2 regions of the Bacteroides eggerthii genome follow, and region 1 is predicted to be linked to the other one. Evidence: riboswitches for the same ligand, from Rfam matches in the RefSeq annotation. Region 1 holds a riboswitch; the other holds the start of a gene.
What was found. Region 1 has a riboswitch for cobalamin ahead of NQ546_RS13625 (TonB-dependent receptor plug domain-containing protein). Riboswitches for the same ligand answer to the same signal wherever they lie in the genome.
Positions count from the first base shown of each region.

Region 2: it holds a riboswitch for cobalamin, as region 1 does, so the genes downstream of both, NQ546_RS14330 (tryptophanase) here and NQ546_RS13625 (TonB-dependent receptor plug domain-containing protein) in region 1, are expected to answer to the same signal.

Region 1 covers NZ_CP102258.1:3,306,076-3,321,874, forward strand. Annotated here, with positions in the region: gene NQ546_RS13595 (hypothetical protein) at 1-170, opposite strand, end outside; gene NQ546_RS13600 (RNA polymerase sigma factor) at 175-714, opposite strand; gene NQ546_RS13605 (DUF4250 domain-containing protein) at 861-1,037, opposite strand; gene NQ546_RS13610 (iron ABC transporter permease) at 1,190-2,218, opposite strand; gene NQ546_RS13615 (ABC transporter substrate-binding protein) at 2,211-3,347, opposite strand; gene NQ546_RS13620 (YncE family protein) at 3,350-4,477, opposite strand; gene NQ546_RS13625 (TonB-dependent receptor plug domain-containing protein) at 4,499-6,517, opposite strand; cobalamin riboswitch at 6,579-6,773, opposite strand; gene NQ546_RS13630 (Cof-type HAD-IIB family hydrolase) at 6,952-8,184, shown strand; gene NQ546_RS13635 (ATP-binding protein) at 8,758-10,269, shown strand; gene NQ546_RS13640 (hypothetical protein) at 10,274-10,984, shown strand; gene NQ546_RS13645 (DUF5989 family protein) at 11,370-11,516, opposite strand; gene NQ546_RS13650 (carbamoyltransferase family protein) at 11,518-13,221, opposite strand; gene NQ546_RS13655 (MBOAT family O-acyltransferase) at 13,221-14,426, opposite strand; gene NQ546_RS13660 (GDSL-type esterase/lipase family protein) at 14,423-15,799, opposite strand, start outside.
Region 2 covers NZ_CP102258.1:3,471,418-3,487,216, forward strand. Annotated here, with positions in the region: gene NQ546_RS14320 (response regulator transcription factor) at 1-666, shown strand, start outside; gene NQ546_RS14325 (sensor histidine kinase) at 641-2,437, shown strand; cobalamin riboswitch at 2,471-2,681, shown strand; gene NQ546_RS14330 (tryptophanase) at 2,954-4,327, shown strand; gene NQ546_RS14335 (4'-phosphopantetheinyl transferase family protein) at 4,328-4,957, opposite strand; gene gldE (gliding motility-associated protein GldE) at 4,957-6,309, opposite strand; gene NQ546_RS14345 (single-stranded DNA-binding protein) at 6,333-6,788, opposite strand; gene mutY (A/G-specific adenine glycosylase) at 6,861-7,901, opposite strand; gene NQ546_RS14355 (HU family DNA-binding protein) at 8,100-8,375, shown strand; gene NQ546_RS14360 (Rne/Rng family ribonuclease) at 8,668-10,242, shown strand; gene NQ546_RS14365 (PI-PLC domain-containing protein) at 10,305-11,372, opposite strand; gene NQ546_RS14370 (phosphoinositol dihydroceramide synthase) at 11,384-12,316, opposite strand; gene NQ546_RS14375 (CDP-alcohol phosphatidyltransferase family protein) at 12,316-12,966, opposite strand; gene NQ546_RS14380 (GtrA family protein) at 12,978-13,484, opposite strand; gene NQ546_RS14385 (phosphatidylglycerophosphatase A family protein) at 13,469-13,942, opposite strand; gene NQ546_RS14390 (inositol-3-phosphate synthase) at 14,089-15,378, opposite strand; gene NQ546_RS14395 (DUF5686 and carboxypeptidase-like regulatory domain-containing protein) at 15,487-15,799, opposite strand, start outside.

The DNA of each region.
Region 1 (15,799 bases):
ACCGCAGCCACGACAATACTTGTGGAAGCAGCTATCCATAAGCGACGATTTGCCGGTTTGTCAGCATAAGTGCGTTTTTGCACCTCACGTTGCATCTCATCAAAAAAACCTTCGGGCACACGATAAGGCGTCTTTTTTCCTATATCATCAAAGTCAAAGTCTTTTTTCATAGTCTTAATTATTTAGTATGTACTCTTTAATCTTCTCTTTCGCATAATGATAGTTGACCTTAAGCGCATCAACCTTACCGTCCAGAATATGAGCTATTTCTTCATAATCAAGTTCATCATAATAGCGAAGATTGAATACTAGCCTTTGCTTTTCCGGCAGCCTCAGTATCGCTTCCTGAAATTTGACGGCCAATTCATTCTCATAATCCACATAATCGGACGCCCTTAGCTGGGAAATCAGACTTTCCTGCATGTCTTCAGTGGAAACTGTTTCCCGCTTTTTACGGCTGTTCAGCAGACGGAGACTTTCATTCGTCGCAATCCGGTAAATCCATGTGCTCAATGAACTTTCGTTGCGAAACTGATCCCAATGTCTGTATATCTGAATAAAAACCTCCTGCAACACATCTTCCGCATCTTCATGCAGAACCACCAAACGCCGTATATAATAATATATCGGTTCTTGAAAATATTCCACCAACAGCCGAAAGCCCTGCTCGCGATTGGATTTATATATTTGTCGAATCTTGTTTTCGTTAATCATCAGTTCACCGGGTTTTACAGGTTAGAAAGATAAAAAGCGGGGAAGTTAAATGAGGAGGGGCATATTTGGCGTTTATTAACAAAAAGTTGGGGCTGCATCTTTGCCAAGACACAGCCCCAACTTCTCTGTTTATAAGCTTACAGCAATTACCAGAATCTGTTTCGTGCAGGATTATACTCAAATCCCACCGTTTTCAGCGTCCGGACAATTTCGTCTCTTTCTACATTCATATCTTCACAAAGTGCATCCAGTGAAGGATAAAAATCACGTAACTTCATATTGATGAAGCTATACAGCATCATCGGATCTTCGGGTAATTTCATAGCCACAATCTTTGTTTAAATTAAAACTAATACCAGGGGCAAAAATACAATAAAAAATAATATGAAATGGCATAATCCTTTTAAATCTGACAGTTATCTATGCAAACGATTGAGTAAACATTTATTCCGGTAAAGAGTTTTCGGGGAAAAAATCAGTTAAAATGTTGCGGATTTCTTTGGCTGACGATCACATAGATGATTACCGGCGCTCCAATAATCGGTGTAACCGCATTCAAAGGAATAATACCGGCCTCACCGGGCAGGACACAGATAAGATTGCAAAGCAGAGCCACCGCCCCTCCACTCAAAATAGTAACGGGTAGCAAAGAATTATGATTGGCAGTCCGCAATATCATGCGGGCTATATGAGGCACAGCAAGGCCAATAAATGCGACCGGTCCGCAAAAAGCGGTAGTTATGGCAGTCAGCAAACCGGTGATGACCAACAGCCAATTGCGCACACGACCGATATTGACTCCTAAGTTCTCCGCATAGCGTTCACCCAGCAACAATGCATTCAAGGGTTTTATCAGTAATAAAGAACCAAACAATCCTGCAACAGTTACCGATGCAAAAGCAGGCATCTGCTGCAAAGAGACGCCTCCAAAGTTACCCAATCCCCATATCATATAAGACTGCACCCCCTCTGCCGTAGCAAAGAAGTTCAGCAAAGCGATTGCAGACGAAGCGATGTAACCTATCATGATACCTGTTATCAGCAGCATGACATTGCTCTTCAATAACGTAGAAAAGAAAAGAATAAGTCCCATTATCAGCATAGCTCCAACAAAAGCTCCCGCCAATACGGAAAAGAAACCAGACAAGCTGAAAGTACCGGCCGATATGCTACCACCAAACAGCAGCATCACAAACGCCACTCCCAAGCTGGCTCCGGAATTAATGCCCAAAATAGACGGACCTGCCAACGGATTCTTGAAAGCTGTTTGCAGCATCAATCCACAAACAGCCAGCGCACTCCCGCAGAGCAATGCCGTCATGGCCTGAGGCAGACGAGCTTCCCACACGATAAAACGCCAACTTGCCTTCCCGCCTTCACCTCCAAGAAGTATATGAAAGACATCGGATACGGGAATCGGAACCGATCCCACCAACAGATTAGCAACAAACAGCAATGCAATTACTATTCCTAATCCGATACCATATTTTCCTCCTCTACTCATTCAATTTGCAAAAATAACGCAAACCTCCCAAATCTCCTATTTCGGGGTGAAGAATCTGTATCAAATCCGCCAGCAGATAGTCCGGGCGGAAAGGAGTTTCTTCATAAAAAGGAACTTTCGCAGTGTTACATCCGTAAATATTCCGCGTTTTGAATGCCTTAAAACCCGTATAACCAATATAATCGGTTTTCAAATCAGAATAGCTCATATCGCGGTCGCGATTGTACTTGATAATCCAAACATCAGCATCACCGGCCTTATCAAAGACCGTTTCAAAAGCTAAGGGAATGGAACCGCTATGTTTGTCTTCCGCAAAAACATACCGTCCACAAGCGTCATTAAAAAGACGTCCCATCGTGCTACGTCCACCCGGTACATACCATGCAGAACCACTTTTCAGCTCGCTGACAACCGACAGAGAGACCGACGAAAGCATAGCACGATGTTGGAGCCGCTTATAACAGCTATCTACTTCAGCAAAAAGACTATCAGCTTTTGGAGCTGCACCGAACAGCAATCCATAAAAACGCATCCATTCAGCACGTCCCAAAGCGGAAGTTTCCATATAATCAGCACATTCAATAATGGGAATATTCAGCTTCTCAATGCGCCCGTAACCACCACTATTTTCAAACGGAGAAAGCAGAATGGCATCAGGATGCAGGTCGATAATCTTTTCCATATCAGGATTCATGCCGTCACCGCAATCGACAATAGTTCCCCGTTCAACGCCTTCCTGCACGACTGGCAGTTTGATATATTTCAAGTCGCAGATACCACCGATACTGTTGAAAGCTCCCAAATTGTTCACCAGTCCGCAATGTACCGACGAATAGACTACTGCTTTGGAAAGCGGGGTACGCACCACCGTACCTTGCGGCAAATGTGCGGGTAAGGGTTCAGCAGCAGGCACTAAGATATAGGTGTGTAGCGTTCTTAAAGTATCCCAGGGGTTGCGCAAAGTAGCGACGGTATATTCGGGATAGGCCACTAAAGTAAGGTTCTCGGCATAGCGCAGAGGGATGGTGTCTCCGGTTACTAAAGCAGAAGTAGCCTTGCTCCTTCCGCCACAAGCGGAAAGAAACAAGACTACCATCCCTATAAAAACAGATAATGCTATCTTTTTCATCTTTAATTAAAGAATACGGCAGAATTAGGATTCTGACCACCACAATCGAACTTTTCTACAAAAGTTCCATCTTTCTTGAAGCGGTAGATGTTGCCATTACCCGCTGAGAAGAAAGTAGTGCCAATATAAATATCACCGTTATTATCATTCACCTGCAACATGGAAAGACATGTTGTGGCCAGTTCTTCCGGTGCATTCTTTAAGAATGAGATTTCGTTCAGTTTCTTTGTTTTGATATTATAAGTACTGAAAGTGTTAGTAGCAGTCGGAGGATTTCCCCAAATAGTCAAAGAGTTCACAAAATAAACTATATCATCATCAGCCGACATAAAGGTTGCATTACCGATTGTTGTTACCTTGTTTCCATCAGCCGGATCAATCATCTGCAAAACATAACCTGCTGTTGAGGAGTAGTCCCATGCTATTAAGAATAACTTGTCATCTTCCTCCATCAACACATTAGGGTTCGACGCTACGGTCAACGTTTCTTTCAAAGTAAAGTTTTTCAAGTCTATTACAAATACGTCAGTCAGATAAATATATTTCCCGTCCACTTGCTTATAAGAATTGGCAACATAAAGCATATTATTACTTATCGCTACGCCTTCCAGATTATAGCCCTGTTCGATGGTTAATTTCTTTTCTACCTTCAATGTATTGGCATTGATCTTTGCAACCACACCTCCATGAAAAGAAGCATAGATATAGCCATCCTCAGCATCAATAAAACGAATACCTGCCGACAGCTCTTTATCATCCACAAATGACGTGCGGGCCTGCTCCACACCGGCCGCATTCAGTTTCACCAAATAGTTGGAACCATATACTGCTACATACATACATTCATTGTATTCAATCATCGTCTGCCCCATGTCTCCCAACTTAGCCTTATTCTGTTTCTGGAATATATCACTGACAAAATCAGCACCACCGTTAGGAGCATAAAAAGCAATGTTTGCATTGTTAGCACCATATGAACCTGCATTCATAAAAAAAGCACGCACTTGCGGCAAAGCAACCGTCGAACCTGAATCATCCAACAAATCATCGTCATCATCACTACAAGATGCGAATGAAACACTCAACGCAAGCATGCAAAGCATGCCGACTAATAAACTTCTTACTTTCATAATTCTTACTTATTTAATTGGTTAAAATTCAATTGTCCCCGTCAGTCGCCACGAACGTCCCGGCATAGGATAATATTTTATCACGTCATACTGTGTATCTGTCAGATTGACAATTTCTGCCTGTAAGCGAAGTTTGCAACGCTTCAAAGAAAAATCTTTGGACAAATTGACCGTATGTTCCATATAACCATCAATCCTATTCTCCGGTATATTCTGTGACATACTATATCGCTCACTCACCCCTACTATGGAGTATCCTACATTTACCCACAACATTTCCAGGATAGCAGATACGTTCCCGCTGTGCTCCGGCGTGTAAGGTAATTGGTCTTTATAACTCTTGGAAGTGGGATCAGTCAAGTCAATAGCTTTCTGAAAAGTATATCCACCGGATATGACAAGTGTGATATTTTTGCTCAATGAAGTCGCTGCTGCCAAAGTAGCATCTATTCCTGTGGCACGAACTTTTCCATAGTTAGCCATCTTCCAGGCATAGGTGGTGGGAAATGCAACAATTTTATCGGTTACATCATTATAATAACCATCGATAGTAACCGAAAAATAATTGAGGAAAGACACAAAAGGCTTGCTCCATGTTATCCCAATATTATATTCATTGGCCTTTTCGGGACGCAGGCTCCTATTACCCAATCGATAATAATACAAATCATTGAATGTAGGCGTACGGAAAGTACTTTTATACATCAATCGCAAAAAGAACAACTGTTCCTGCCATGGCTGTAAACTGACTGTAAAAGAGGGTACCAAACGCTGAAAATCAGCAGGTGCATCACCTACCTTCACCCGTTCTGTAATATTTGTATAAATCAACGAGCCGGTAGCGGTTACCATACCTTGCCGGTAACGTGCATTGAAGGCTGTCAGTGAAGTATATCTTGTAGGGAAAGGGCAGTCAGGCAAATTACTGCGCAACTTATTAATGGCTCCGTCTTGTGCCAAAGATAAAGATAAAGCATTCCATGGACGGTATAATGCGGTTGCCGACAGATAATACTCGTCTTGCCGATGAACGGCACGATACAGACCATCTGCATATTCATTACCCTCATCTTCATACTTATTCCACCCATGATTATACTTAGCTTGTACCTGCATAGACCATCGCGGCGAGAATTGCTTTTTATAGCGTACTTGTACAAACGAGTTTTCATCCCAAAGTGTCTCATCCGAAATCGGATTATAAAGTGTAACCGCTCCGGGTAATCCTCGTTTTGAATAGAAGTAATAGGCTTTCAATTCCAGATTACTGCTATCCTTGAAAGTATGGAATAAAGTAGGTTCAGCCTGATAGCTGTAAATGGCTGAATTATTGCGTTTCTCTTCCGTCACATATTTTCCATTGACTAATGTGAACGGGTAATTCCCATCAGCCCGCATATAATTGGTATCCAATGAAAGCCGGGTACGGTTACCCAGTTTTTGCCACCAACGAAATGAGGGACTGACATAACCGAAAGAGCCACCTCTCATCTGTACCCTGAATACCGAGCTACGTCCATCGTCAAAATGAGGTTTCTCCGTTTCAATGCTTAACACACCTGCCGATGCATACATACGCGCCGATTGCAATAAATCTTCCGGCTGACCGATATTCAAAGAGAGTACAGAGACATTGTCCAATGGAAAACGACCAATGTCTATTTGCCCCGCCTGACAGTTACTCACAACAACTCCGTCATAGCTGACAGCCGTATGCGCCGCTCCCATATTGCGGATAGAAACTGTTTTCAAACCACCTATCCCTCCGTAGTCCTTTACATTAGCACCAGCAAAACGACGGACAGCATCAGCCATATTCTGTATACCCAGTTGGCTAATGTCCTGTTGCGACAAAGTCTGAATAGGAACTGCTGAAGTTATTTTATTGGGCAGTTTACGGGCTGTCACAGTAACTTTATCTATTTGGTGTACCTTCCCCGTAATTGTATCCGACACCGCCTCCTGCGCTGAAAGAGAAAGCGTAGCAAAATAGAAAAGACAGGCACAACATCCCCCCAGCACTTTGGTTAGCAATGTCATAATGATTACTAAAGATTATCTTAAAACATTTTACACACTGCCCGCTTTCCTCGAACGGACAATTTTTCGACTTTGTTTTGCAGGTCTTCTGACTTATTCCTGATGTATCGCCTTCCCATTCCTAATAGAACAGTGGCATAAGAATGATACACCCTCAACGAAATTCACAGCAGCGGGACTGTCCGGGACTTTCACCCGATTCCCTTTTCATCTGTTCCCCGAACAAGGAGACAGAACAAAACGCCGCAAAGATAAGAATATATGTGATATGTCTACCAATCTTATAACAGTTTTTTCAAAAAAACACCGATATCTCTCCCAAAGAATTCCGGCTACAAAAACCATTGCAAGAAGTTTCGTCAAAATAAAATAAATCCAGTCGTTTTTAACTGCCATTTTATTAACTTTGTTAGCGTAATTAAAAGTAAACCGCCATGAAATATAAATTATTAGTTCTTGACGTAGACGGAACGCTTCTCAACAATGAGAAAGAAATAAGCAAACGCACGCTTGCATCATTGCTTAAAGTACAACAAATGGGAATACGTATCGCATTGGCTTCCGGCAGACCTACATACGGTCTCATGCCATTAGCAAAAATACTGGAACTGGGTAATTATGGAGGTTTTATTGTTTCTTACAACGGTTGTCAGATAATCAACGCACAAAACGGAGAAATCTTGTTTGAGCGACGAATTAACCCGGAAATGCTGCCTTATTTAGAGAAGAAAGCACATAAAAACGGTTTCGCCATATTCACTTACCACGATGATACTCTATTGACAGATAGTCCCAACAATGAACATATCCGCACCGAAGCCAAACTGAATAACCTGAAAATCATTAATGAAGAAGATTTCTCCATAGCCATAGACTTTGCACCATGCAAATGTATGTTGGTTAGTGACGACGAAGAAGCATTAACCGGATTGGAAGAGCATTGGAAAAGGCGTTTAAACGGAACTTTGGATGTTTTTCGTTCAGAACCATACTTTTTAGAGGTCGTGCCATGCGGAATTGATAAAGCAAACACCTTAGGTGCTTTATTGTCACATCTGAACATCACTCGTGAGGAAGTTATTGCTATTGGAGACGGAGTATGCGATGTCAACATGCTTCAAATAGCTGGTTTAGGCATAGCCATGGGACATTCGCAAGACTCTGTAAAAGTCTGTGCCGACTACGTGACGGCTTCCAACGAAGAAGACGGTGTTGCCCAGGCTGTTGAAAAAATGATTTTGGCAGAAGTTCATGCCTCAGAAATACCTCTCGATCTGCTAAACGCACAAGCACGCCATGCCCTGATGGGCAACTTGGGCATCCAATACACCTACGCTTCGGAAAATCGCATAGAAGCAACCATGCCCGTAGACCATCGCACCCGTCAGCCTTTCGGTATTCTGCATGGTGGCGCAACCCTTGCACTTACCGAAACCGTTGCCGGACTCGGCTCCATGATTACTTGCCAGCCCGATGAAATAATTGTGGGCATGCAAGTCAGTGGAAATCATATTTCCTCCGCACATGAAGGAGATACCGTACGAGCAGTAGCCACCATCGTACATAAAGGGCGTTCATCGCATGTGTGGAATGTAGACGTATTTACTTCTACTAATAAACTTGTCTCTTCTGTCAGAGTAGTAAATAGCGTATTAAAAAAAAGATAAGTTGACAAAGCACATAATACGGTAGTTTGTTAAAAATCGGCTTTGCCTGAGAAGTTGCCCAAGATTATTCACAAATGGGCGATAGAAAGTTTGTCACAAGAATGTAAATCATAACACATTCTTTCATTAATTTTGAAAGATATGCACATATCATGAGACTCACTTTCCACTCCAGTAGATGCCAGCAAATAGCTTTCGTCATCCCTATTAATATGCTCCTTGAGCAAGCATATCCCCATAAATGCAAAAAGCGTGCAACTCATTGAGCTGCACGCTTTTGCTTATTGTTTGTTATCTGTTTCCTTATCGGAATCATTTGACTTCCTCAAAATCAACGTGATATATCTATCAGCGACTTGTATACACGTGTTGCAAATATAACGCAAATCTGAAAATAAGCATTCATAAGCAACAACAGCTCTTGACTGCAAAAGTACGGATTTATTTAATAAAAATCATGATATAAACGCATAATAATCAAAAGTCTGTGGCAATTTTAACAGATTCTTCGGTTTTATCCTTACCTTTGTGTATGATATTGGGGTGTTATGCCCAAACAACAATAAGGAAACTATGCAGATACATAACAATACATTGATAGCGGAATGCTCGGCTTACGATTTCAAGGAAATGTTGGAGCGTAAGAAAGTGAAGTCGTGGCTTAAATCCGTATCGGCTTTTGCCAACACGGACGGTGGCAGCTTGTTCTATGGAGTGAACGATGACGGAGTGATTGTAGGTTTGGAGAATCCACAAGCCGATGCTGATTTTATCAGTGAAATGATAAAGGCAAGACTTGACCCTGTGCCGGAAGTTCAACTTATTCCGATAGAACACGAAGGGCATACCCTGCTTGAAGTTAAAGTAAAGGCAGGAACGCTTACACCTTATTATTACTATCAGGATGGAACACGTACCGCATACATGCGAATTGGCAATGAAAGCGTGGAATGTAATTCGCAACAACTTCTTTCATTGGTATTGAAAGGTACGCACATGACTTGGGATTCACTGCCTACCCAAGTGGATGCCAGCAAACATTCTTTCATCATCCTTGCCAATACTTTCCGTGAGCAAACCCATCAGGAATGGAATGACAAGTATCTGGAATCATTCGGGCTGGTAACTCCTGACGGCAAACTGACCAATGCAGGATTGCTGTTTGTGGATAATTGCACGGTATTTCAATCGCGTATTTTCTGCACCCGTTGGACTGGACTCTATAAGGATGATGCCATCAGTTCCGTAGAACATCGGGCTAACCTTGTGCTGCTCTTAAAATATGGTATGGATTTCATCAAAAACTATACCATGAGCGGCTGGGTGAAGATGCCAAACTATCGCCTTAACCTCCTCGACTATTCCGACCGTGCCATCTTCGAAGGATTGGTAAACCATCTTATCCATAGAGATTATACCGTGATGGGCGGTGAAGTACATATCGATATTTACGATGACCGTGTAGAACTGGTATCACCGGGCGCAATGCTTGACGGAACACAGATTCAAGACCGTGACATATACAAAGTGCCGTCCATGCGCCGCAACCCCGTCATTGCGGATGTGTTCACACAGTTGGATTATATGGAAAAACGTGGTTCCGGCTTGCGCAAAATGCGAGAATTGACGGAAAAACTACCCAACTTCCTGCAAGGAAAAGAACCGCAATATCAAACGGAAGCGACTTCTTTCTATACCACGTTCTATAATCTGAACTGGAACGAAAACGGAAGAATTCCTGTGGAAGAAGTAGCCAACAGGGTAAATAGTACCCTCGAAAAGTACCCTGTAAACAAAGAAAGTTCGGTGAAAAAGTACCCTGTAAACGAAAATAGTACCCCCAAAAAGTACCCTGTAAAAAGGAATACTAACAAACCTGTTGGTAGAACGGCTCAGCGTATAATAGATATGGTTATATCTAACCCGATGATAACTCGTGAAAAAATGGCAAATGAATTGGGGATCTCTTTGGATGGTGTCAAGAAACAGATAAAGAATCTTCGAGATAGAGGCATTCTCATCCATGAAGGTTCTGATAAAGCTGGCTATTGGCGCATTGTAATTAATCCTCAAACTGAGCAATAAACCTATGGGAACATCTTTCATACCATTCAGTGCTATAATTGCCGTTTTGATTATCGCCTTTTTGTTTGCCTCCTTACCGCAGGTAAACCATAAAACGCGATACAGAGTGCTTTACGCAATAGCCATCATCATGCTATTTGCTGTTATTCCTATCAGTGAGTATATGGCTGAGAATACCAAAAATTCAAACAGCAATTATCTGCTTGTTCTGATATTCAATATTGCAGTAGGTTATTTCTGTATGTACATTGCCGCATTGCTGAAATTCAATGTCCTTAAACGAAAAAATCAAGCATTGGAAAATGCTTTGACCGAAAGGCAACAAGAAAATGTAGCAATTCTATTGGAGCATCAGAATGAAAAGCAACAAGCACTTCAGCAAAGAGAACTTGAATGGTTGGCAGGGAAAATAAAGATATTTACCGAAGAAGAACAGAAAGCAATTCTTGCCTGTGCATGTGCATTTGCAGAACATGACTTGATAATCGCTCCATCAATATCTATTCAGCAAAAAGATACATGTAGTCAGCAAGACCTTATGTATTTTGTTTGTTCTGCTTTTTTCAACATGGGTAAGAAGCGTAATGATATTGTAAGTTTCTTATCTCAGGTCTTTCCGCTTTATTTTCCTGCAGGAGAAAGTGTATTGGCTAAAAAGATGCCGGGAGTTGAAAAGATAAAGAAAATGAGAGAGAAAGAAAATAAATTTAAGTAGGAGTATTCAGTAAATATCCCTAAAAAATAAAATGGTATACGCCATTTTTATTGTAAACTGTATAAGTCTACATAAACATAAGGGAGCAGGATGCTCACGATAATAACACCTGGCATAATAAACACTTGCCTTTGTTGAGGGTTCTGTCCTTTCAATGATGTCCTATATTTGTTCTCTTGTCATAATCCAATGTTTTATCCCATGTGAATAAAATCGTCTTGACTATAAGTTTTGTTGAAAATAATCCATCTACCTCCTCTGTTACTGTGCATGAATATATGATATGGCATTATCACAAATAACCACACAAGTGTCAACAAGACCGTAACGATAGCCTTGTTTACAATCTTTCCAACGGAGTTGATATGTGCAAAAATCTTTTTCATCAGAATAATGTGTAAATGAATGGTGCTATTGCAGTATCTGCAAAGATTACGAATAGCCCAATTATCAACAGCAACAGAATGATTGGTGCAAGCCACCATTTCCGTTGTGAGTATATGTATATAAATAGTTCCTTTATTAAATCCATATCACTTCTTTATCAAATTATTACCTATTACCAAAGCATCCAAACCAGAGTTTAAGTAAGTCCTAATTGCATCTTCCGGAGTGCATACTATAGGTTCACCCATGACATTGAAACTTGTGTTCAGTAACATCGGGCATTCTGTTTTTTCATAGAATGCTTCAAGCAATTTATATAGCTTGTTATTATATTCTCTATGTAGAATCTGAGTTCTTGCACTCATATCTTCATGAGTAACTGCATCAAATCCCTTTTTCTTCATTGTGTAGGTGAACATCATGTGTTCGCTTTCTGTTCCGTGTAGTTCCATTATCTCATCTGCATACTTATCCAGTACTACAGGTGCAAACGGACGGAACTCTTCACGAAATTTAATCTTGGAGTTGATCTTGTCTTTCATCTCTGTATTCCTCGGATCTGCAAGAATACTTCTGTTACCCAAAGCTCGTGGTCCAAACTCCATTCTGCCTTGGTACCAACCGACGACTTTTCCTTCATGCAACAGTTCTGTTACTTTGTCACACAATTCTGCATCTTTAAGATGCTTGTATATCAATCCGTTATATTCAATTGCTGCCACGATACGCTTATCATCATACTCAGGACCTATGAATGAAGTATCCTCAATCTTACCATTCATCAATGATGAGCAAACTAATGCTGCACCAATAGCACATCCAGAATCATCAGGAGCATAAGGCACATATATATTGTCAAACAAGTGAGTCTTTAGTAATACACCATTGGCAGCACAATTCAAAGCGCAACCGCCTGAGATACATAGATTTGTCTTACCCACTATGTTCTTTACAGTAACTGCTAACTTACAGAAAATCTCTTCCGTAATTAACTGTATTGCCAAAGCAAGGTTCTTGTGAGATATGGTAATTTCTTCTCCAACATCTCGTTTACTGAGACCAAATAACCTTTCCCACTTCTTGTCATTGACCATCTTATCGGAATACATGAAAGAGAAGTACTTTGTATTGAGCACAATACCTCCATCCTCATGAATCTCTACAAGATTATCCTTGATTATACTGACAAAGCGATTTGTTTCTTCCGAATTCTTGTTGCCGTATGGTGCTAATCCCATGACCTTGTATTCATCAGAGTTCACTTTGAATCCCAAGAAATACGTAAAGGCAGAATACAATAGTCCTATGGAGTTGGGATAAATTTGCTGTTGAATCAAAGTAATTTTATCGTTAGACACACTATAAATAGATGTTGTAGAATCCTCACCAACCGCATCCAATACCAGTATTGCAGCATCCTGATATGGTGATAGGAAATATGCGTTAGCTGCATGTGCGAGATGATGATCAACAAATCGAATGTCAGCCTTAACACGACTATAGACTTCTTTCAATTCTTTCTTTATGGTCTTTCGCATATTCAGTCGTTCTTTGAGCCATATAGGAACAGACTTCAAGAAACGATCATAACTTTTGGGAGCATAAACAATACTATCCTTAATGATGCGTTCGAACTTCCTGAATGGTTTCTCGTAGAAAGTAATAATATCCACATCATCTAATGATATTCCTGCGTATTCCATACAAAACTGAATAGCCAAAATCGGGAACCTGTTATCATGTTTCTTTCTGCTGAAACGTTCCTCCAACGCTCCAGCTACGATTTGTCCATTCACTATTAGTGCAGCAGACGAATCATGATAATATGCAGTTATTCCCAATACGACCATCAGAACTTCATATAAAAGAAATTTATACTTGGATTATTTGCCAATAAGATGTCAAGCACAAAAATTATACTTGTTATTGGAACTTCTTTCAAAATATAGCGATCCGAATCCTTGTGTCTGAATATGATATCCTTGGTAGAACTTCTGTCAGCAAACCATAATGCACACAAAGAAACAAATACTCCAACCACAATAGAATTGTCTATAGGTTGATATTCCGTAACCTTTATAAGACGAAACACAAAATCTTCAATCTCATTAACATCAAACAATTGCCATAGAAGGGTGCAAACCAGAAAGACGAAAGCCCCATAGTATCTATTGCCCTTGATATTAAGGTTTCGTTCCGTTATTAAAAGTATCGCATGAGTTATTCCCCATACGATAAACGGGATAGACAAGTCATGCCATATTGCACTAATAACAAAAACCAATAAGATATTCAATATCCATTGCCTTGCTGATATTCTGTTGCCACCTAAAGGGATGTAAATGTAATCTCTCAACCAAGTTCCTAATGTGATATTCCATCTCTTCCAGAAATCTCGAAATGTCCTGCTACAATATGGTGAATTAAAGTTCTCTGGAAGATCTATACCTAACAATTTACCAAATGCAACGGCAAAAATAGAATACGCATAGAAATCAAAGAAGAAAGCCACTCCATAACATAAGATGCTGCAAACCTCATTCAATCCATCATAGTCGTCATTGCATAGGATATATAATCTGTCTGCAATGACAAATTTATAGAAACACGCAAAGATGCACATCTTGATTGGAAGATAAAGTTTCTTCAATGTAGGTTTCTTCTTCCCTCTCAGTTGTCTAACAAAATCATCGGCTCTATCAATCGGGCCTGCAAATATCTTTGGAAAGAAGAATAAGTAACAGAGAATTTCCAAAGCTGTATAATTCTTGTAATCACGATATTGGTTTATAATCAAAGATATTGCAGAAAATGCAAATACAGAATAACCCAAAGGAAGGATCAATCCCAACGAACTCTTCAACGTAAAGAATGCCGAAACGAGAACAGCGATATCAGTAATTACCACAGCTTTACTCAGGCTCTTTCCTATGAATTTGGAAGATAACACGATGATAACAGACATAACAAGAAACATCAAGACATACATCTTGACGAAGCAAGTCAATACACCTACACTTGACAACCATATTAATATCTGATATAGTTTTGTCATTTTTTTAGCTTTATATGGTAAATGCCATCATTGATGCCGAAGACACCTGCAAACCATAGTTCATCATCAGAAATGCCAAAAGCAGGATCCCACTCATCACCGAGAGTATGTGTTATCTGTCGGCTTTGCTTCTGTTCTATGTCATAGATAAACAAATCCCAATTTGTATCCTTGTTTCCTGCATAAGCAATGTACTTCCCAGAAGGTGATACCGCAATATCCCAAATATCGTATGGATGCTTTAATACAACGCATTTCTTGCCTGTTGCTACGTCATAGCTTTTAATCACAAAGTGGCTATCTTGTGTTTCTTTCTGAATATAATAGATATGTCGATCATCATTCGAAAATACTGGTCGCCAACATTCTACACCATCTTCAAATTGCGTTTGTCTGCCTGTTGCGATATCATACAGTACAATGCTGGGAGTCGTGTGTTCCATTGTCCAGGAAGGAAAGGCTATCTTTGTCGCCGATTTATTGACACATGGAATAGCTCCCTTTGCTGGTTTCTTGTTAATAGCAACTTGATGTCCTTTAAAAAAGTCATAGAGAATAACATCTGTATTCAAAGACTCTTGTTCACCCTCTGTAAACACAAGGTATCTACCATCATTTGAAATCATAGGATGTACCAGTTCGCTAACACCTCGCCACAATTCCTCACGATAACCATTGTTCATATTCAATCTATTTATGGTATAATAGTGTTCTGTTTGAGACTGATACACCATAGTACCATCGGCATGAATCGTTGGATATCGCTCATGGTAATTACCCTCACTCAAATAGTCATACCCACCACTTATCGAGCTTAACTCTTTGACAATCCTCTCTGCTATAAGCTGGTGTCCAACTACATTCATGTGCTCATCATGTGTAAAGAATGGAAATGAGTTGGATTGCCTGAACTCTGTTGTCAAATCATAAAGTTCCACTCTAAGAGCATTCGCTACCGATTGGCATAATTTATTTGGAATAGAAAGGTCAATCTCTTCTTTGCTTATATTGTACTCATCTAAAACCTCCTTCAACAATTCTGGCGAAATCTGTTCTTTTGAAGGGATAAAGATAAGTACCAACTTACCACCGATAGATTCAACTTCTTTTTTGAATTCTGAGATACTTTCCTTGAAAGCCCTCTTGTCGGCTTCCTTGTAATCAGACGTTTGTTTGAAGAAGATATTGTTGTCGATATTATCTTCCTTGTTAGGAAAGAATGGTTCCGTCCATCTACCTAATGGCAACTCATCGCTATTGGCTATGTTATATTCGAAGTAGCGATATAGCGCCGACCACTCCATGATGTAATCCTGTAAGGATGGCTGATGTTCTCTGATATTCATAAAGTCGTTAAAAGCTCCTATCTGAAG
Region 2 (15,799 bases), 170 kb from region 1:
GTAGACGACGAAGAAGATTTATGCGAAATCTTAAAGTTCAATCTTGAAAACGAAGGTTACGTAGTAGACACCGCCAATTCCGCAGAAGAAGCCTTGAAATTGGATATCAGTGCCTACAATTTGCTATTGTTGGATGTGATGATGGGAGAAATCTCCGGATTCAAAATGGCAAGTATGCTGAAAAAAGACAAAAAGACAGCCAAAGTTCCTATCATATTCATTACCGCTAAAGACACAGAAAATGATACGGTAACCGGATTTAATCTAGGCGCAGATGATTATATCTCCAAACCGTTTTCTCTGCGCGAAGTAGCGGCACGCGTCAAAGCCGTACTGCGCCGTACCCAGCAAGGAGAAAGAGAACGTGCGCCAGAACAAATCGTCTATGAATCACTGGTGCTTGACATCATCAAAAAGAAAGTAAGTATAGACGGTGAAGAAGCGCCACTTACCAAAAAGGAATTCGAGATATTGCTCCTACTACTTCAAAACAAAGGGCGCGTATTCTCACGTGAGGACATTTTAGGACGTATCTGGAGTGACGAAGTATATGTACTGGACCGCACCATAGACGTAAACATCACTCGTCTGCGCAAAAAAATAGGAATTTACGGCAAATGCATTGTAACTCGTTTAGGATATGGATATTGTTTCGAAGCCCAATAATGACAGACACGTCCTGTCATTCAGCCGGAAGTTGTTCCTTTCGGTGATTTCATTGTTTCTTGTTTTTGCTGTCTGCTTCATCGCCTATCAGTATCAGCGGGAAAAAGAGTACAAAGTAGAGCTGCTTGACACACAACTTCAGGACTACAATGAACGTCTGCAACAGGAACTGCGAAGCACTCCCGACAGCTTATGGACCTCCGTCTTGAACCAATATATAGTCAAAGGGTCGAACAAGGATCTCCGCGTCACTATCGTAAATCTACATGGAGACGTGCTTTATGACAGCTACAACGAAACGTCCCAAGAAGTATTCAACAACCATATCAATCGCCAGGAAATTCAAAAGGCACTAAAAAACGGAAAAGGATATGATTTAAGACGTACTTCCGAAACAACCGGCATACCCTATTTCTATTCGGCCACTCTCTATCCCCATTATATCATCCGTTCAGCATTGCCCTACAACGTAAATCTGATAAACAGCCTGGCTGCCGACCAGCATTATCTTTGGTTTACGACTATCGTTACTCTATTGCTGATATTTGTATTCTACAAATTTACATCCAAACTGGGTATGGCAATCAGCCACTTACGCGAGTTTGCCAAACGTGCCGATAGAAACGAACCAGTGGAAACCGATATACAATCTGCTTTCCCACACAATGAACTCGGCGAAATCTCCCAACATATCATACAAATATATAAACGCCTGCGTGAAACCAAAGAAGCACTATATATCGAGCGTGAAAAACTGATCACCCATTTGCAGACCTCTCGCGAAGGATTGGGAGTATTTACTAAAGACAAGAAGGAAATTCTCGTCAACAACCTTTTTACTCAATACAGCAACTTAATTTCAGACTCTAATCTACAAACCACTGAAGAGATATTCTCTGTCTGTGAGTTTCAGAAAATTACCGACTTCATCAGCAAGGCGCAAAGACGCCCTTCGGATAAAGAAGAAAAACGACTGTCCATCAACATTAATAAAAACGGGCGTATATTCATCGTAGAGTGCATCATCTTCCAAGACCTGAGTTTTGAAATCTCCATTAATGACATCACACAGGAGGAAGAACAGGTACGCTTGAAACGCCAACTGACACAGAACATAGCCCATGAACTGAAAACCCCCGTAAGCAGCATACAAGGCTATTTGGAAACCATTGTCAACAACGAAAACATTCCCCATGAGAAGATACAGACTTTTCTCGAACGATGCTATGCTCAAAGCAACCGCCTCAGCCGCTTATTACGGGACATTTCCGTACTGACACGCATGGACGAAGCAGCCAATATGATTGATATGGAAAAAGTGGACATCAGTATGCTCGTCTCCAGCATAGTCAATGAAGTTTCATTGGAACTGGAAGAGAAGCGTATAACTGTAGTCAACAGTCTGCAACCCAAAATACAGCTGAAAGGTAACTATTCACTGCTCTATTCTATCTTCCGTAACCTAATGGACAATGCCATAGCCTATGCCGGAACAAATATCCATATTAATATCAACTGTTTCCGCGAAGACGAGAATTTCTATTATTTTAGTTTTGCCGATACAGGAATAGGCGTTTCACCGGAACACCTGAACCGTTTGTTCGAACGCTTTTACCGCGTAGATAAAGGACGCTCACGTAAGCTGGGCGGTACAGGTTTGGGGCTTGCTATCGTGAAAAACGCTGTCATTATTCATGGTGGAACAATTTCCGCCAAAAATAATCAAGGTGGCGGACTGGAATTTGTATTTACGCTGGCAAAGGAGAAATAATTTTCCTATTCATTCCCGTTTGTTACTTTTTTCATTATCTTTGCAATGCATTGGTTTGCTTCCTTTTTTCAAAGGAGGCAATTAAAAGGGAATCAGGTGTAAGTCCTGGACAGTCCCGCTGCTGTAAGTTTCACACAATGTTGCAGACAATAAAACTCTCTACCCATGCCACTGGAAATATATTCCGGGAAGGCAGTCTGTAACAGAAACAAGTCAGAAGACCTGCCATGCACCATTTTATCATTGCTTTCGAGGAAAAAGCGTTGAGTCTAATGAACCGGATAAATCATCCAATCATTTCATTCATCCAAACTCTTTCAAAGAAAGTAAAAAGGAATAAACTCTGCCAAGTTTATTTAAATGATGTCCGGTCGAAGTGATTCGCCCGGACATTTTCTTACAAAAAGTCACAAATCTATTGTCAGTCACCTATAAAATCACTACATTCGGCACAAAAAGACGTTATAAACAGATTTAACCGTTAACTTATTGTCTAACTCAATAAAAAAATAAACTATGGAATTACCATTTGCCGAATCATGGAAAATAAAAATGGTGGAGCCTATCCGCAAAAGTACCCGTCAAGAACGTGAACAATGGTTGAAAGAAGCCCATTACAATGTTTTTCAACTGAAATCAGAACAAGTCTACATTGACCTCATCACCGACTCTGGAACAGGAGCCATGAGCGACCGGCAATGGGCAGGCATTATGCTTGGAGATGAAAGTTATGCAGGCGCTTCTTCTTTCTTTAACCTGAAAGAAGTTATCACCCGCCTGACCGGTTTTGAATACATAATCCCTACTCATCAAGGACGTGCAGCTGAGAATGTATTATTCTCTTATCTGATACATGAAGGAGATATTGTGCCGGGAAATTCCCATTTTGATACTACCAAAGGACATATCGAAAGCCGAAAGGCAATCGCATTGGACTGTACAATAGACGAAGCCAAACAAACACAATTGGAGATCCCGTTTAAAGGAAATGTAGACCCGGCCAAACTGGAAAAAGTGTTGCAGGAACATAATGACCGCATACCGTTTATCATCGTCACTATCACCAATAACACAGCCGGAGGTCAACCCGTATCCATGCAGAACTTACGTGATGTCCGGAGCATTGCCGACAAATACAACAAGCCTGTTCTATTCGACTCTGCCCGTTTTGCCGAAAATGCCTATTTCATTAAGACACGCGAAGAAGGCTACAAGGATAAAAGCATCAAGGAAATCACTAAAGAAATGTTTGCACTCGCAGACGGTATGACAATGAGTGCCAAGAAAGACGGCATCGTAAATATGGGCGGATTTATAGCAACCCGCCGACAGGATTGGTACGAAGGAGCAAAAGGATTTTGTGTGCAGTTTGAAGGCTACCTTACCTATGGCGGTATGAATGGTCGCGACATGAATGCACTTGCTATCGGTCTGGATGAAAACACCGAATTCGATAATCTTGAAACCCGTATTCGTCAGGTAGAATATCTGGCAAGAAAATTAGACGAATATAAAATACCTTATCAACGCCCTGCCGGAGGCCATGCCATTTTTGTAGACGCCCCAAAGGTACTGACGCATGTTCCCAAAGAAGAGTTCCCGGCACAGACATTGACCATTGAGTTGTATCTGGAAGCCGGCATACGCGGATGCGAGATAGGTTACCTACTTGCCGATCGCGATCCGGTTACCCGAAAAAACCGTTTCAACGGACTGGATTTACTCCGCCTTGCCATTCCACGCCGCGTGTATACGGATAACCATATGAATGTAATAGCCGCTGCACTCAAAAATGTATATGACAAACGCGAAACAATCACAAGAGGCGTACGCATTGCCTGGGAAGCTCCATTAATGCGCCATTTTACAGTACAGTTGGAAAGATTATAATCACAGACTTAACGTCAAAACAAAATCCGGAAACAAGTAGTAGTGAATCCGAAAGTTCCGTTTCTCCGCCGTACGGTATTCGACGGCGGAGAATACTCCTTGTTCTTCAACCGTAAAAGGCAATATGTGCAGATGTTTCCGGAAATCAACATCGGAAGTATTCATACATTTAAACATTGTTTCCTTTGCAGACCAGTGGAGCAGCAACGACCAGGTTTCCGTACCTTTATACCAAGATACACTTTCATCTTCCCGCACGAACTTATGAGCAACTTTCCGTACGCGTTCGCCATAACATTCGACATCAATACCCACTTCTTTTTCCGGCCCGCCCAACAGAACAGCTACATAGCCTTTAGTATGCGAAATACTGATAGAAGCAGAGCCGTCTGCCAAATAAGGTTTTCCACTGGACCGATAACCAATCTCCTTTTCTTCACCAAGCATTTCATACAATAATACACGAACTGCCAACCGTTCCAATTTACGAGAATTAGCCGTAAATCCGCAAATATCAGCCTCATATTTTTCCTTATGGGGAAGCAAAGCAAGCAGCTCTTCCACTGTTTCATCTGCTTTCCAAATACCCCACCTGCAAGAACTCCCGATATATTGTTTAAAAACAGGCATTATTTTTCTGTTTCAGAACCTTCACCAGCTGGTTCATTGACTGTGAACTTCACCTTTAGGATACGGCGATTATCCATTTCGAGAACCTCAAATTCATAGCAATCGTAAGCCACCTTTTCGTGGAGTACCGGAAATTCTCCCTTCAGTTCAAGCAAAAGCCCGGCCAAAGTATCTGCATCACCTGCTACTTCATCAAAAGTTTCTTCATCAATTTTGGTTATCTTATAGAAATCCGTCAACTGTGTTTTAGCTTCAAATACCCATGTATGATCATTGAGCACAGCATACGTACGCTCTTCATCATCATACTCATCACGTATTTCACCTACAATTTCTTCAATGATATCCTCCATCGTGACAATACCCGACGTTCCTCCAAACTCATCTACCACAATAGCAATATGAATTTTATTTGCCTGAAAGTCACGAAGTAAATCATCAATCATCTTGGTTTCCGGAACAAAATAGGCAGGACGAATCAATGACTGCCAACGGAAATTATCCCCTTTGTTCAGATGAGGGAGCAAATCCTTGATATAGAGCACTCCCTTTATATTATCACGCGTCTCCGCATAAACAGGGATACGTGAGTAGGCATTCTCCACGATACACTTCAATACGTCCTTAAAAGGAGTGCGAATCTCCAGGTCCACCACATCCAAACGTGATGTCATCACCTCCTTAGCCGTCTCTCCGCCAAAACGAATGATCCCCTCCAGTATATTATTTTCTTCCGAAAGTTCAGCCTTATCTGTCAATTCCAGTGCATGCGAGAGTTCGTCTACCGAAATATTATGATTTTTGCGTACAAAGTGCTTATTGAGAAACGAAGTGGAACGTACCAATAACGATGACAACGGATAAAAAACAGAACGGCATGCCATAATACCGGGAGCTGCGAAACGACAAAAAGCCAACGTCTTCTGTGCAGAATAAATCTTCGGCATAATCTCGCCAAAAAGCAACAATAAGAAAGTCAGGACAACTGTCAGGATCAAAAACTCCGCAATAGCCGAATGAAACAGGAACACATTCATAAAGAAGAAATTGCAGAGCATAATAATCGTTACGTTCACAAAATTGTTCGTAATCAATATCGTAGCCAACAAGCGTTCCGTATCATCCAACAAATTCCTGATTTTCTCATCAGAAGGGTGTTTCCCTTCTTCAATGGCACTCAAATCGGAGGGAGATAATGAGAAAAATGCTATCTCGGAAGCTGAAGCGAAACCGGAAGCAAGTAAAAGCACACCTGCCAAGACAATGGCTATAATAGCCGAAATAGAAGGAGCATGTACGGTTATACCGTTAAAAATATCTGCCAACTGGCATAAATAAGCGTCTGGGTCCAAAGATTTTGGTTTTAGTTAAACAATTAGAACGGTAAATCGTCCGTCGGATTATTTTGTGCAGGAGCAACCTGCGATTGTGTTGACTGTACTGGAATACCCGCTTGCCCCGGCATACCTGCCTGAACCGCAGTTCCGGAGGCAGCATTTCTCGGAGAAAGCATTTCCATGTTATCTACAAAAATTTCTGTAATATAACGTTTTGCACCGGTCTGATCATCGTACGAACGAGTCCGTATTTTACCTTCCACATAAAGCTTATCCCCTTTATGCACATATTGGTCAACGATTTCAGCCAGCCGGTTACGAAAGACTAAATTATGCCATTCAGTGCGATCCGGAATTTGCGTCCCATTCTGTAAAGTATACCCCTTTTCAGAGGTAGCGAAAGACACTTGCGCTACACAATTACCGCCATCGTAGTAGGTCACTTTTGGGGGTTGCCCCACATTTCCTAACAATATCACCTTATTTACCGACATACGCTTTCGTTTTTTTAATTTGCTGCCAAAATTAACGAGAATAACAACATCATGCAAGAATACAACAAACTTTTATATATATTTCTCCAAGAATGCATGCACTAAACGCGATACCGGGTATTGTTCCAAATCTTCTACCCTGATGCACTGATAGTCCGAAAACGAACGGGAGTTTTCCGGAAGAACCACTTCATAAAAGTTGGCATAAATCACCCTATGCGATAAAACATGCTTCACATTCCGGAGCACAGAACGCACTTCCGGACACTCTCCTTCTGCCAGCAACAAACGAAAAGAAGCCGATGACAAAAATTCTTCCTCCGACAAAGCCTTATCCGCTTCAATCAGCGGCAACTCAAACAGATTTTTCCAAATATCATCAGCCGTCCGCTTATGTATAAAGGTACACGCGCCCATGCGTACATATATATAATTAAAATAACGGTTGGATGTTTTTGTCTTATGCCGCTTCACCGGAAGCTGCATCACCAAGCCTTTCGATAAAGCTGTGCAGCTATCGGCCAAAGGGCAAAACATACAATTAGGAGCCTGCGGTGTACACTGAACAGCTCCAAAATCCATAATAGCTTGGTTATAAATCGCAGGTCGGGATTTATCAAGCATCTCATCGGCCAAAACTGCAAAAAGCCTCTTTCCTTCCGTTGAATCAATGGGAGTATCAACGCCCCAATAGCGGGAAAGTACGCGATAAACATTTCCGTCCACCACCGCATACGGCATATTATAGGCAATGGAACAAATGGCAGCAGCCGTATAATCGCCCACACCTTTCAAAGCACGCACTTCCTGATAACTTGCCGGAAACTTACCGTTCATACTCTTGGCTGCCGCATGCAAATTACGGGCACGAGAATAATATCCCAACCCTTGCCAGTACTTCAGAACCTCATCTTCTGAAGCCGCAGCCAAAGTTTCCACATCAGGAAAACGACGAATAAAGCGAAGGAAATACTCATATCCCTGCACAACTCTCGTCTGCTGCAAAATAATCTCGGAAATCCATATCCGATAAGGATCAGCAGTATCTCTCCAAGGCAAATCACGTTTGTTATCCGCATACCAATCCAGCAAAGTTTCAGTCAATATATTCATCTCAAAGTCCATATTTACAAAAGAGTGCACCTTATTTTTCGGAAGAACAAAAATACAGATTTTCAATCTAACAAAACTTAATGCTTGGACTTTTTTAGAAAATTGTCCGAAATATATTTTTTAGAGCCGCCAAAAAGCTATATATTTGCAGTCCAAAAAATTAGAAAACAATAGTAATAATATTTTTTTTTAGGAAAAATGACTAAAGCTGATATTGTAAACGAAATTACAAAGAACACCGGAATTGACAAAGTCACAGTACTGACAACCGTTGAAGCGTTCATGGACGCAGTGAAGGCATCTTTATCAAAAGATGAAAATGTTTATCTCCGCGGGTTTGGTAGTTTTGTAGTGAAGAAAAGAGCTCAGAAAACAGCTCGCAACATCTCAAAGAACACTACTATCATTATTCCGGAACACAACATTCCGGCTTTTAAACCTGCTAAGACATTCACCATTGCTGTGAAAAAATAATAAACAATAGTATTAACCCGTAAAATTTTGAAGCTATGCCAAGCGGAAAGAAGAAAAAAAGACATAAAATGTCTACGCACAAGCGTAAAAAAAGACTAAGAAAGAACAGACATAAAAGCAAAAAGTAATTTTTAGTCTGAAGGACAAAATAAAGAACAAACTTGTGAAGGTAATTGTCTCGCGGGTTTGTTCTTTGTTTAAGTATTAAGCCGATCACCAATATACAAAAGATTGATGCATCGGTCAATCCAAACAGAAAATTTCTGTATAATAAATGTAAAAGCAAATAATTGTGACAAGCGAACTCGTTGTAGACGTACAGCCCAAAGAGGTCTCCATCGCTCTGCTCGAAGACAAAAGCCTGGTAGAACTCCAAAGCGAAGGAAGAAATATTTCCTTCTCTGTGGGCAATATGTATTTGGGACGCGTCAAGAAATTGATGCCAGGCCTGAATGCCTGCTTCGTGGACGTGGGTTACGAGAAAGATGCTTTTCTTCATTATTTGGACTTAGGTCCTCAATTTAACTCATTAGAGAAATACGTAAAGCAAACTTTAAGCGATAAAAAAAAGCTTAATCCAATCACTAAAGCAACCATACTTCCCGATCTTGAAAAAGACGGAACAGTTTCCAACACACTCAAGGTAGGACAAGAAGTAGTGGTGCAAATCGTAAAGGAACCTATCTCAACTAAAGGACCGCGCCTGACCTCCGAACTCTCTTTTGCCGGAAGATATCTTGTGCTAATTCCTTTCAATGATAAAGTTTCCGTATCACAAAAAATTAAATCAAGCGAAGAACGCGCCCGCCTCAAACAACTACTAATGAGCATCAAGCCCAAGAACTTTGGGGTTATCGTGCGTACTGTTGCCGAAGGAAAACGCGTAGCAGAGCTTGACGGAGAGCTTAAAGTATTACTGAAACACTGGGAAGAAGCTATTACGAAAGTACAAAAAGCGACCAAGTTTCCGACACTGATTTACGAAGAAACCAGCCGCGCCGTAGGCTTATTACGCGACTTGTTTAATCCTTCTTTCGAAAACATCTACGTGAACAACGAAGCTGTATTCAACGAAATAAGGGATTACGTAACACTCATTGCCCCTGAACGGGCAGGAATTGTAAAGCTGTACAAAGGACAACTTCCCATTTACGACAATTTCGGTATCACCAAACAGATTAAGTCGTCATTTGGCAAAACTGTTTCGTACAAAAGTGGGGCCTACCTGATTATTGAGCACACTGAGGCGCTTCACGTAGTAGATGTGAACAGCGGTAATCGCACCAAGAATGCCAACGGACAGGAAGCTAACGCACTGGAAGTGAATCTGGGAGCAGCCGATGAGCTTGCACGCCAATTACGGTTAAGAGATATGGGTGGTATCATCGTGGTGGATTTCATCGATATGAATGAAGCCGAAAACAGGCAAAAGCTTTACGAACGTATGTGTGCCAACATGCAGAAAGACAGAGCGCGCCATAATATCCTGCCACTTAGCAAATTCGGATTGATGCAGATAACGCGTCAGCGAGTGCGTCCGGCAATGGATGTAAACACAACGGAGACCTGTCCTACTTGCTTCGGCAAAGGCACTATCAAATCGTCCATTCTCTTTACAGACACATTAGAGAGTAAAATTGACTACCTTGTCAACAAATTGAAGATAAAGAAATTCTCGTTACACATCCACCCGTATATCGCTGCCTATATCAATCAGGGAGTTCTCTCACTGAAACGGAAGTGGCAAATGAAATACGGATTCGGTATCAAGATTATTCCAAGCCAGAAATTAGCGTTTCTGGAATATATCTTCTACGATCCGCAAGGAGAAGAGATTGATATGAAAGAAGAAATCGAAATCAAATAAAAAAAGACGGCGAAGTAAAAGCAAATACTTCGCCGTCTTTTTTTATTGGTTTCGCTGAAAAATCACCGGAAATTAAGTTCTAGGACATAGGAAGAAGCTTTTTCATTAAATCCCAGAAAGTCGAACACCATAATACCTGCCGTCCGCTTTATGTTTTCCTCAAGCATTTTCCTCACTTCAGGATTATTCAACTGGGCACATGCCTGAGGAAGCGGGATAGGTATCGTTATTTTACCCAGCTTAAAACTGTCAATACTACTGACAAAATTGATAAAGTAAATAGGATCAGTAGCCTTATCGGCAGCCAAAGCGTTTTCCTTGACATAAGCAATCTTTTCTTCCTGTGAACCCGGCTGAAACACATCCTGCAAATGCTGGCAGGTAAACGGAAACACCTCAGTATCACTTTTCGGTTCATAGAAGCAAAGCCGGTAGCCAATATAGCTTTCCGCTTTAGAAAGCTGATATGAATTGAACAAGACAATCTTCCCCCTCGTTTCGCCCAAAGTCGGGATAACCGTACCATGCTCATCCTTCACACCGGGACCTGTATAGCCCGAATTCCAAGTCCAGAATCGCGAACTATACTTATTGACAACCTCTTCCTCAAGCCTCTCCCGGTATACTGTTTCCTCGATAGTATTCTCCGATTTGACACGCAGTAATATCGTTTCACCCGGATGTTCTTCCAAGAATTTATCGAGTACAGGCATGGCATCTGTCTGCACATCCAATCCCAAAGGAGTAATGCCATGATAGAACTTCAATTCATGATTTAACCGGAGATCGAAGAAACGGGCGCCCAACTGTAACTGCTCCGTCAAGGTCTTAGACTGACAGGCAGCTGTACAGTTCAATATAGGATGTAGTTCCTCTGGAAGTACGTCTCCCAACTTGGACAATTCGGAGTTCTTCTTGAGTTCTACGATTTGACTAACCAATTCTGCGAGTCGGTCTTTTCCCAGTTTAGAAAGGCCGGAAATAATCTTCAATATAATATTTGCTTCATAGCATGTATAACTCATAGAGTTATGCGTACCCGGAATAGAAAGTTTTGATAACAGTACGTCATCCGGCAGCTCAGACATCCAGCCCTCACATCCGACGCCATTCGTCAAAGTCGATTTCATCAATTACCTCCTTATTTTATATAGCAGTTGTATCTCTCAAAGAAACGCTTAAATGCCCCCCACTTCATCAGTCCTTTCTCAAATATCAGCACTCCGGACAAGGCACAAGCGACGCCCAGCATGACATCAATCAGATAATGATGGCCGGAGTAGACAGCTGTCCACCAGATACCCACCATAATTACGGAGAACAAAGCTATCAGCCACTTCTTGCAATGTCCCATAACGGCATACGCCAATGCGACAACCATATACGCCGCATGTAACGAAGGAACAGCCGCAAAGACATTGGCATTCCGTCCATAGATAGAATGGAAAACGGAACATCCCAACAATTCGTCAAAACGCCCCAATCCCGCCACATTGCCCGGAGTATCAAGAATAGGCTCGAAGCCATAGTTCATGGCGTACCAAGGCGGAGCTGCCGGATAAATATAATATCCGGCAAACCCGATAAGATTTACCAACAGAAAAACCATGGAGAAACGGAGATACACTGTACGTTCTCCTTTCAAATAAAGCCACAAACCGAATACGATAGGAACAGGCACCCAGCAAAGATAGAATATGCCCGCAAAGAAATCGGCTATCGAACAGTGATTCTGTGCAAAATATTCACAAGGAATCAGCGTTGTTCCGCCAAGCGAGATCCCGAACAATGACTTCTCCGCCTCATACAACCCCTGCACATCAATAGGATTCACCTGATAATTCGGATATACCCGCATCCAGTCGTAAGAAATGCCGAAAATGATAAAAGGAAGCAACGCTACCGCCAGTTTACGAGTCGTTTTTCCTGCAAAAAACAGCACGACAAACAAGCCCGTCATCAGGAAATGTTCTGCCCGCAAACCTATGCAAGCTGCCGTCAGCAACAAGAACAGCACCGTAATGACAATGACAGGCAACGCCTCTTTGGCGGAAGGAAAAATAGATTTTCTCATTATTGCTTCTTTAATAGTTTATAGCAATGCGCAATACGCGCAAATGCCGTCAAATTGGCAAGAACTGCTATCACAACCATGGGGACAATCAATATCAACATAGGGTCGAATGCTTCGCAATCACTAAAAATGCCACAAAACAAAGCCCCGAGGCTAGTCAGTACCACACGTTCCGGACGCTGCATAAAGCCTACTTTGCATTCCAGTCCCAGCCCTTCGGCACGTGCACGCACGTAACTCACCATAAGCGAACCGACCAGCGCAACAAAAGTTATCATCGACCCCCACAAATAACCCTGCAGAATCAGATAATAAAAAATACCAAATAACGTTACCATTTCACTGTAACGGTCGAGCACCGAATCATACAATGCTCCAAAAGTAGAAGACATATTGCCGACGCGTGCCACACGTCCGTCCATCATGTCGAACAAACCGGCAAAGAGAACAATTCCTCCTCCCCAACCCACATAGACCAGTTCACCCGGCTTATACATGCCCGCATACACAAATACGCACGCAGCCACGATATTCATCACCAGTCCGGTGGTAGTAATAAAATTGGGCGTAATGCCCACCTTAATCATGCCATGTACAACCGGATTTATGATCTTATAAATCAACTGTTGCAACCAATCTCTATAATTCATATCAGTTCTATTTAGTCTCTAAAATATTGTCGTATAAATTTCCTGAAATTATGATTACGGTATACGAATATCCGTTGCAGATGATAATTCCAGAAGAATGCAACCAAAACAGCTACAATGATCTTGGACAGTATAAACACATCGTTTATATAATGCCCCAACAAGCCGTCCACCCAGCGCATACCAGTCAACCACTCAGTCAGAGCAAACGTACCCCATGTGTTCAATAGAATACTACCTCCCCAAACAAAAAGATATTTCAGCGCCACATGCGTCTTTTTGCAATCGTCCGCATGAAATACCCAACCGTAGTTAATGGCACAGTTCACCATACCGCCAACCACAGAACCCAAGAAAGTAGCATACAGATAAAAAAGTCCGGATAGTTTAACCAGCAGAATAGTTACAAGAAAATCCACAAGACTTGCCACATACGACGAAAGCTGAGCCTTGATGAAGACCCAAACCGCATAACGCCAGCCTGCAAATCTCGATGTTTCTTTCAGCCTATCAGCCATCTTACTCCTATTAAGACTACAAAGCTATAAATTCCTGCCAAGATATCATCCATCATCACCCCAAATCCACCCGGAAAACTTTCCATACGGCGAATTCCCAACGGTTTAAAAATGTCAAACAGGCGAAAAAGAGAAAAAGCCCCCAATCCATACCAAACACTGCCCGAAGGTGCAGCCAGCAGAGCAATCCACACTCCTACCATTTCGTCCACCACTACACGCGAAGGGTCTTCTCCCCAATAAGGTTCAAGACGATTGACAGCCCATATTCCCAGTATCGTAAAAAAAAGGATAAAAGCCACCGTCAGCCATATCAGACATGCTTCCGAAACAATAAAAGATAATCCAAGCCAGATAAGTGTAGCCAGTAAAGCACCTGCCGTACCCGGAGCAAAAGGAGAAAAGCCCGAACCGAAACCTGTACCGACAAGGACTGGAAAAAAGGAGGGTTTCTTCATGAATTAAAAGAAGTGATAGGGTGATAAAAATGAAAAGGTGATAAAGTTATAAAAGTGGTAAGGTAGTAGAGTGACGAAATCTCAAAACGAAACTTGCTTATCACTCTATCACCTTATCACTTTTACAACTTTATCAGTATCTTATTTTAGTCCAAATAGCTCGGTGCAGTTTCACCTACCATATTACGGAGAGTTTCTTTCACCATTCTCCACTGTTGGAACAAGTCGTGTACCGGTTCATGTTCAAAGTCATGCATCGGGCTCTTGCAGAAGAATGACAACCAAGTCTGAATACCGCACATACCCGCACGCAAAGCAAGATCACTGAAAATAACCAGGTCGAGTGCAATAGGAGCAGCCAAGATAGAGTCGCGACAGAGGAAGTTAACCTTGATTTCCATCGGATAACCCATCCAGCCGAAGATATCGATATTATCCCATGCTTCCTTATTGTCCTTACGAGGCGGATAATAGTTGATACGTACTTTGTGATATACATCACCGTACAGATCAGGGAATTTTTCAGGTTCAAAGATATTGTCAATAACAGACAATTTGCTGACTTCTTTTGTCTTGAAGTTTTCCGGTTGGTCAAGAACTTCACCGTCGCGGTTACCCAAGATATTGGTAGAGAACCAACCGCTTACACCCAGCATACGAGTCTTGAACATCGGAGCAAGTACAGTCTTCATCAAAGTCTGTCCACTCTTGAAGTCCTTACCTGCAATGGGCACATTCATCTTCTTAGAGAATTCCCACATAGCCGGAGTATCCACACACAGGTTAGGAGCACCCATAATGAACGGAGCACCTTCTGCTATTGCGGCATAAGCGTAGCACATACTCGGAGAAACAACTTCTGTATTGTTTTCCTTCATAGCCTTTTCCAAAGCGGCAAGCGACTTGTGCTCTTCAGACAGAGGAACATAAATTTCGGTACTTGCAGCCCACAATACAGCGATACGGTCGCAATTATTGGCAGCCTTGAAATTACGGATATCCTCACGCAATTGTTCTACCATGTCCCAGCGTGTAGCGGCATTTTTGATGTGCGTACCATTCAGACGTTTTGCAAAATTATGGTCAAAAGCGGCAGGCATAGGCTTGATGGCTTTTAACTCATCTTTCACGAGGTTCAAGTCTTTTTCTTTCAGAACTTCCGCATACATTGCAGCTTCATACGCATCATCAGCGAAAATGTCCCAACCGCCAAAAACGATATCGTTCAAGTCAACCAAAGGCACTACGTCTTTAATAAGATGTTCTTTGCCATCCTGCATGCGCATAGTAGCCATTTGTGCGATTGAACCTATAGCTTTTGCTAAACCCTTACGGGCAGCCAATGTACCTGTAATCATAGTGGTTGCAACCGCACCACCTACTCCGACTACCAACACGCCTAAACGACCGGTTGCCGGCTTAATGTTTTCTTTCATTGCCATTGAATTATTTTATAGTTTAAAAAATTGCTCAAATTTAGGGTATTTTACCCAATTGGGATTAGTCTTTTTGTCCGATTTAATACTCTATTAGTAAGATTTAAGTTAAAATGTCATGTGCAAGCTGATTCTAAGACCGGATTTATCAATATTCGGTAAATTCCGGTACGTTAAACGCCACACATAATCCACCCGAAGCACTTTCAATATATTCTCAATTCCCACCCCGGCTTCCACATACGGAGTACGCTCCATAGTGGTGCTTCCTGCTGGAAAAGCGAATAATCCTTCGCTGAATTCCGGATTATTTTTGTCATTCAAACTTCCATAGATTCCCCGACAGGACAAGACCTCACGCCACTTCAGTTTTTTCAACAACGGAATACGGTTAAAGAGAAAGCCATTCAAAAAATAAGTC